2 linked regions of the Orrella dioscoreae genome follow. The protein of the gene in region 1 interacts with the protein of each later gene in a pairwise test. Links are inferred from orthologs where the notes say so. Each region holds a gene or a part of one and is shown on either strand. Other genes may lie near its edges.

The links.
Region 2: the proteins of recA (region 1) and dprA interact in binary tests that used the Bacillus subtilis proteins (3 or more experiments, as listed by UniProt). The link is inferred for Orrella dioscoreae from one-to-one orthologs.

The regions. Positions count from the first base shown.
Region 1 is NZ_LT907988.1:2,167,627-2,170,812, forward strand. What follows is about bases 57-2,929. They hold recA (recombinase RecA), read left to right. Parts: upstream 57-897; coding sequence 898-1,962; downstream 1,963-2,929. Other genes in these bases: ODI_RS10125 (response regulator transcription factor), read right to left, coding at 57-557; recX (recombination regulator RecX), read left to right, coding at 2,049-2,579; ODI_RS10140 (LysR family transcriptional regulator), read right to left, coding at 2,582-2,929. Also shown: more of ODI_RS10125, read right to left, coding at 1-56; more of ODI_RS10140, read right to left, coding at 2,930-3,186. UniProt on the Bacillus subtilis protein: Multifunctional protein involved in homologous recombination, DNA repair and competence.
Region 2 is NZ_LT907988.1:457,033-460,278, forward strand. Bases 314-3,246 are described here. They hold dprA (DNA-processing protein DprA), read right to left. Parts: upstream 2,385-3,246; coding sequence 1,242-2,384; downstream 314-1,241. Other genes in these bases: ODI_RS02180 (hydroxymethylglutaryl-CoA lyase), read right to left, coding at 314-1,129; def (peptide deformylase), read left to right, coding at 2,545-3,057; fmt (methionyl-tRNA formyltransferase), read left to right, coding at 3,160-3,246. In the rest of the region: ODI_RS02175 (glutathione S-transferase family protein), read right to left, coding at 1-78; more of ODI_RS02180, read right to left, coding at 221-313. UniProt on the Bacillus subtilis protein: Protein that helps load RecA onto ssDNA during transformation. Binds cooperatively to circular ssDNA, is able to bridge different segments of DNA. Favors the loading of RecA onto SsbA- or SsbB-coated ssDNA and formation of RecA-DNA filaments.

The sequences.
Region 1 (3,186 bases):
CTGACTTCCTCGCCCCATTCGCAGAGGTGATCGACGATCTGGTTCTTGCTGACCATGCGCCCGGCGCGGGTGAGCAGGATTTCGAGCAGGCTGACCTCGCGCGCCGAGAGGTCGAGCGTGTGGCCGTCGACCTGGGCCACGCGCCCGGTCTGGTCGAAGACGAGGCGCCCATGGCGCAGCACCGTGGCGCCGCCGCCCGCGCCACGGCGGGTCAGGGCACGCACGCGGGCTTCCAGCTCGGACAGCGAGAAAGGCTTGGCCATGTAGTCGTCGGCGCCCAGGTCCAGGCCCTTGACGCGCTGCTCGACGCTGTCGGCGGCGGTCAGGATCAGGACGGGCAGGTGCGAGTTGCGCGCGCGCAGGCGGCGCAGCACTTCCAGGCCGGGCAGGTGCGGCAGGCCGAGGTCCAGGATGAGGAGGTCGAAGGCTTGCGCGGCCAGCGCGGAGTCGGTGGCCAGGCCGTCGTGCAGGCTGTCGACGGCATAGCCGTTGCGGCGCAGCGAGCGGGACAGGCCGTCGGCCAGGATGCTGTCGTCTTCTGCGATGAGTATGCGCATGGCCGGAGTGCCGCGGTTAGGAGGGCGGCCGGCATGGCGGCGGCGCGCCCGGGACCGGACGGCGCCGGGTCTGGGCCCGCTCACCGCCAGTGTCTTGTCTCTCGGAACCGATTCTGTCACAGGGGCGGGCCGCTTGGACACAGGGGATAACGCGGGGATGGGGCAAGGGCCGGGAGGGTGGAAAAAAACCTCCGCACTGTGCTTTTATCCAGTACAATCCGATGCCATAATGCCCCGCAAGGAAAGACGGTGGCGCCCGGCAGGGCCCGCCGCAGGAACCCTCCGGGACAGCTCGAAGCGCGCAGCGCCGGGCAGACCGATCACCATCAAGGACTCGTACATGGACGACAAACAGAGCAAGGCCGCCGCGGCGGAAAAATCCAAGGCGCTGGCCGCTGCGCTGTCGCAGATCGAAAAGCAGTTCGGCAAGGGCTCGATCATGCTGTACGGCGGCAACGAGGTCGAGCACGACATTCAGGTCGTCTCCACCGGCTCGCTGGGCCTGGACATCGCCCTGGGCGTCGGCGGCCTGCCGCGCGGCCGCGTGGTCGAAATCTACGGCCCGGAATCGTCGGGCAAGACCACGTTGACCCTGCAGGTCATCGCGGAAATGCAGAAAGTGGGCGGCACCTGCGCCTTCGTCGACGCCGAGCACGCGCTCGACGTGCAGTACGCCTCCAAGCTGGGCGTGAAGCTCACCGAGCTGCTGATCTCGCAGCCGGACACGGGCGAACAGGCGCTGGAAATCACCGACGCGCTGGTGCGCTCGGGCTCGGTCGACCTGATCGTCATCGACTCGGTGGCGGCCCTGGTGCCCAAGGCTGAAATCGAAGGCGAAATGGGCGACTCGCTGCCCGGCTTGCAAGCCCGCCTCATGAGCCAGGCGCTGCGCAAGCTCACGGCCACCATCAAGCGCACGAACTGCATGGTCATCTTCATCAACCAGATCCGCATGAAGATCGGCGTCATGTTCGGCAACCCCGAAACCACCACCGGCGGCAACGCGCTGAAGTTCTACTCGTCCGTGCGCCTGGACATCCGCCGCACCGGTTCCATCAAGCGTGGCGAGGAAGTGGTCGGCAACGAAACGCGCGTGAAGGTCGTCAAGAACAAGGTGGCACCGCCTTTCAAGCAAGCCGAGTTCGACATCATGTACGGCGCGGGCATCTCGCGCGAAGGCGAGATCATCGACCTGGGCGTGCAAGCCGGCGTGGTCGAGAAGTCGGGCGCCTGGTACAGCTACAACGGCGACCGCATCGGCCAAGGCAAGGACAACGTGCGCGAATACCTGCGTGAGCGTCCGGCGCTGGCCTTCGAGATCGAGAACAAGGTCCGTGCCCAGATGGGCGTGGCCGAGCGTGCCGCCGGTGTCGTGGCGGCCACGGCCGGCTCCGAAGAGGACTGATGTCCTCCTGGGGGACCCGCAAGCCTTCAGGCCCTGGTGCCCGTCACGCTCGATCCGGGCGAGCGGGCACGCAGGACGAAGCGTCAGTGCAGGGAATCGCGGACGAACAGTCCGAGCATTCCGGCAGTGGCGAAAATCCCTCGGCGCGTGGGTCCGCGCGCCGAGGGCCCTCCCTGAAGGCCCGGGCCGTCGATTTCCTGTCGCGCCGTGAGCATGGCCGCCAGGAACTGGGCCGCAAGCTGGCCCGCCACAGCGACGACCCCGAAGAAATCGAAAGCGTGCTCGACAGCCTGGCCAAGGAAGGCTGGCTGTCGGATACCCGTTATGCACAAAGCATCGTGCAGCGGCGCGGCGAGCGCCAGGGCACCGCGCGCATCGTGCAGGAGCTGCGCCGCAATGGCGTGGATGCCCAGTTGGTCGACACCTTGCGGGCGGAACTGCAATCCACGGAATATGAACGCGCCCGGCAGGTCTGGGCCAAGCGTTATGCCGACAAGCCCGCCACCACCCCCACGGAATACGCGCGGCAGGCGCGCTTCCTGGCCGCGCGCGGGTTTGGCGCGGGCATCATCAGCAAGATCCTGAAAGGCAGCGGTCTGGACGACGACGCGCTGTAGCGCTATCCCCGCACCGACTTGATACCCGCCAGGGTCTTGAAGCAGCCCTCCCGGGCAATGTTCAGGAAGTCCTGGATATAGGACGCCTGCGCATCTTCCGTCCGCACGGCGGCATGCAGCGTGCACCAGACGCCTTGGGGACCCAGGTGCACCACGTCCATCCAGCCTTGGTCCAGATACTCGGTCAACGCCCAATTGGGCAGCGCCGCAACGCCGCGGTTGCTGGCCACCAGTTGGGCAATGATGGGCGTGAGTTCCGCACGGCGGATGCTGGCGGGCTCGACGTCCGCCGGGTCCAGGAACTGCGTGAAGACATCCAGGCGCTGCTTGTCCACCGGATAGGTGATGAGCACCTGGTCGGCCAGTTGCGCCGGATCAATGAACTTGCTGCCCGCCAGCGGATTGGCCTGGGCCACGGCCAGCACTACTTCATAGCGAAAAAGCGGGATGTACTCCACGGCTTCCAGCGGCTGGGGGTCGGAGGTGATGACGAGGTCCAGATCGCCGCGTACCAGGGCGGGCAGGGGGGCGAAGGAGAACGCGGCGGAGAGGTCCATGCTGACCTCGGGCCATTGGCCGCGGAAGGTATCCAGCGCAGGCATCAGCC
Region 2 (3,246 bases), 1.7 Mb from region 1 along the record:
ATGGGGCAGGCCGAGCAGCGACAGGAACAGATGCGCGCGGTGCGCGTGGCCGGACAGCGGGTGGTGGTAGAGCTTCATGATGGGCTTCCTGGTCTGGGGGAAAGGCGGGTGCCCGTCCTGGAAGCCAGTGTGCTGCCATCAGGTCATGAAGAGAATGGCCGGTGAAAACACTTCAGTATTGCGCAGGAAGAAATAATCGCTGCGCGGGATCCCCGCGCTGCTATGCCGCCCGCTTGGCTGCGAGGGCGTTGCCCGCACGGCTGGCGCTCTTGCGGTCCAGGTGGGCCGAGATCCATTGGCCCGTGTCCACGACCGCGTCCAGGTCCACGCCGGTGTCGATGTCCAGGCCGCGCAGCAGGTACAGCACGTCCTCGGTCGCCACGTTGCCGGTCGCGCCGCGCGCATAGGGACAGCCGCCCAGGCCCGCCACCGAGCTGTGCACGATGGTGATGCCGGTTTCCAGGGCGGCCACGATATTGGCCACGGCCTGGCCATAGGTGTCGTGGAAGTGCGCGGCGATCCGGGCGGGGTCCACGCTTTGCGTCACGGCATCCATCACCGCGCGGACCTTGGCGGGCGTGGCCACGCCGATGGTGTCCGCCACGTCGATCTCGTCGCAGCCCAGCGCCAGGAAGCGCCGGGCGACATCCACGGCCGCGCTGGCGGGCACCTCGCCTTGATAAGGGCAGCCCAACGCGCAACTGATGCTGCCGCGCAAGCGGATGCCCGCCTCGCGCGCGGCCTGCGCCACCGGCTCGAAGCGGGCGATCGACTCGGCGATGGAGCAGTTGATGTTCTTTTGCGCGAACGCCTCGCTGGCCGCGCTGAAGATGACGACCTCGTCCACCCCCGCCGCCCGCGCCGCCTCGAAGCCCTTCAGGTTGGGCGTCAGCGCGGAGTAAAGCGTGCCGGGACGGCGCGTGATGCGCGCCATGACCTCCGCGCCATCGGCCATCTGCGGCACCCACCTGGGCGACACGAAGGACGCGGCCTCGACATTCTGGAAGCCCGCGGCCGCCAGCCGGTCCACCAGCTCGACCTTGATGGCCGTATCGATGAAGGCCTTCTCGTTCTGCAGGCCGTCGCGCGGGGCGACCTCGACGATCTTGACGCGGTGGGGCAAGGGCATGCTTGGCTCCGGTGTTGTTGTTCTGGGTGGGCGGCCTGATACGCGAGGCGGCCAGTCTTGCAGGTGATTCTAGTCTCGTGGGGGGCGGCACGCGAGGCGGCACAGGCGGGACTCAACACCGCTGAAACCTTCCCCCTGGCAGCCGCAACACCGCGCCCTCCAGCTCCAGCGCCAGCAGATCCGCGTGCAGCGACGCCGCCGATCTGCTGGTGCGCAAGGCCAGCGTGTCGGGATGCACGGGCTCGTAGCCCATGGCTGTCAGCAGCGGATGGACCGCGGCGGAAAGCGGAGCGGGCTCGGGCGTCCCGTCGGGGGCGTGCGCCGCCCATCGGGTGCGTCCGCCCTTCGGCGGTCCCAGCTCCTCCGTGATGTCCTGCGCCACTTCCACCAGCTTCGCGCCCTGGCGGATCAGGGCGTGGCAGCCGCGCGACAGGGGCGAATGGATGGAGCCGGGCAGGGCGAAGACCTCGCGTCCCCCTTCGGCGGCCAGGCGCGCGGTGCCCAGCGAGCCTGACTGCCTGGCCGCCTCGACGACCAGGACGCCGCGCGCCAGCCCCGCCACCAAGCGGTTGCGGCGTGGAAAGTGGTGCGGCAGCGGTTCGGTGCCGAGCGGCAGCTCGGTGAGCAGCACGCCCTGCGCCGCGATGGCATTGGCCAGCTTGCGATGCGCGGCGGGATAGCACAGATCGATTCCTGTTCCCAGCACGGCCACGGTGCTGCCGCCATCGGCGCCGGCCTCCAGCGCGCCCGTGTGCGCCGCCGCGTCGATGCCGCGTGCCAGGCCGCTGACGATGCACCAGCCCGCCCCGGCCAGGTGTCGGGCAAAGGCTTGCGCGTTCGCCAGGCCCGCGGGCGTGGCGTTGCGTGCACCGACGATCGCCATGCCGTCGCTCTGTAGCCGCGCCAGCTCGCCTCGCGCGTACAGGACGAGAGGCGGGTCGGGCAGCGTGCGCAGCATGGCGGGATAGGCGACATCGTCCAGCGTCAGCAGATGGTGCGAGGCGCTTGCGGCCTGCCATGCCAGTCCCCGTTCGATGCCGTCGCGCATCGGCGCGGGCGGGTCCGCTTTCAGCTGGTCCGCCAATGCCGGGCTGGTCAGGCGGGCAAGCGCCGCGTGCGTGGCCTCCTGGATGGCGCCGGGCGACCCGAAGGCCCGCAGCAGGCCCAGCGCGGTGACAGGCCCGACGCCGGGTTCCAGCGACAGGCGCAGCCAGTGGGAGGGATCGGAGGGGGCGGCGGCGGGAGAGGCATCCATCCTGCCAGTGTGTCGGCCATGGCGCACACCTGTGGCGTCAGCGGGACAAGCCCGTCACACCGGAAAACCCCGCATGGGCGTATTAGTGCAAATCTATTAGAACTCCCTGGGCTATTGAACTAACATGAGGGCTTCCCTTCCCTCACAGGTCCGCAGTGCCATGGCTTTGCTTCCCATCCTTCACTATCCCGATCCGCGCCTGCACAAGAAGGCCAAGCCGGTGCAAGTGGTGGACGACCGCATTCGCCAACTGGTGCGCGACATGGCCGAGACCATGTACGACGCGCCCGGCATCGGCCTGGCCGCCACCCAGGTGGACGTGCACGAACGCGTGGTGGTCATCGATCTGTCCGAGGACCGCAGCGGCCTGATCGTGCTGATCAATCCCGAGATCCTGGGCAGCAGCGAAGAACGCAAGACCTACGAGGAAGGCTGTCTGTCGGTGCCCGGCGTCTACGACGAAGTCGAGCGTCCCTCCGCCGTGCGCGTGCGTGCACTGAACGAGCGTGGCGAGCCTTATGAATTCGACGCCGATGGCCTGCTGGCCGTCTGCGTGCAGCACGAAATCGATCACCTCGACGGCAAGGTCTTCGTGCAATACCTCTCGCAGCTCAAGCAGACGCGCATCAAGACCCGCGCGCGCAAGTCCGAGCGCGAATCCGCCCGCGCCTGATTCCTCCTGCCTGCAGGCCCGCCGCCAGCCGGCGGGTATGCTGTCATTGCGCTTCGCGCATCCCCTTGCGGCTCGCGCCGTCTTCTTCCTGGCTTTTCCTCCATGCGCCTCGTCTTTGCCGGTACGCCTGAATTCGCCCGCGTGGCGCTCGATGCGCTGCGCGCCGCGGGCCACGAGATCGTGCTCGTC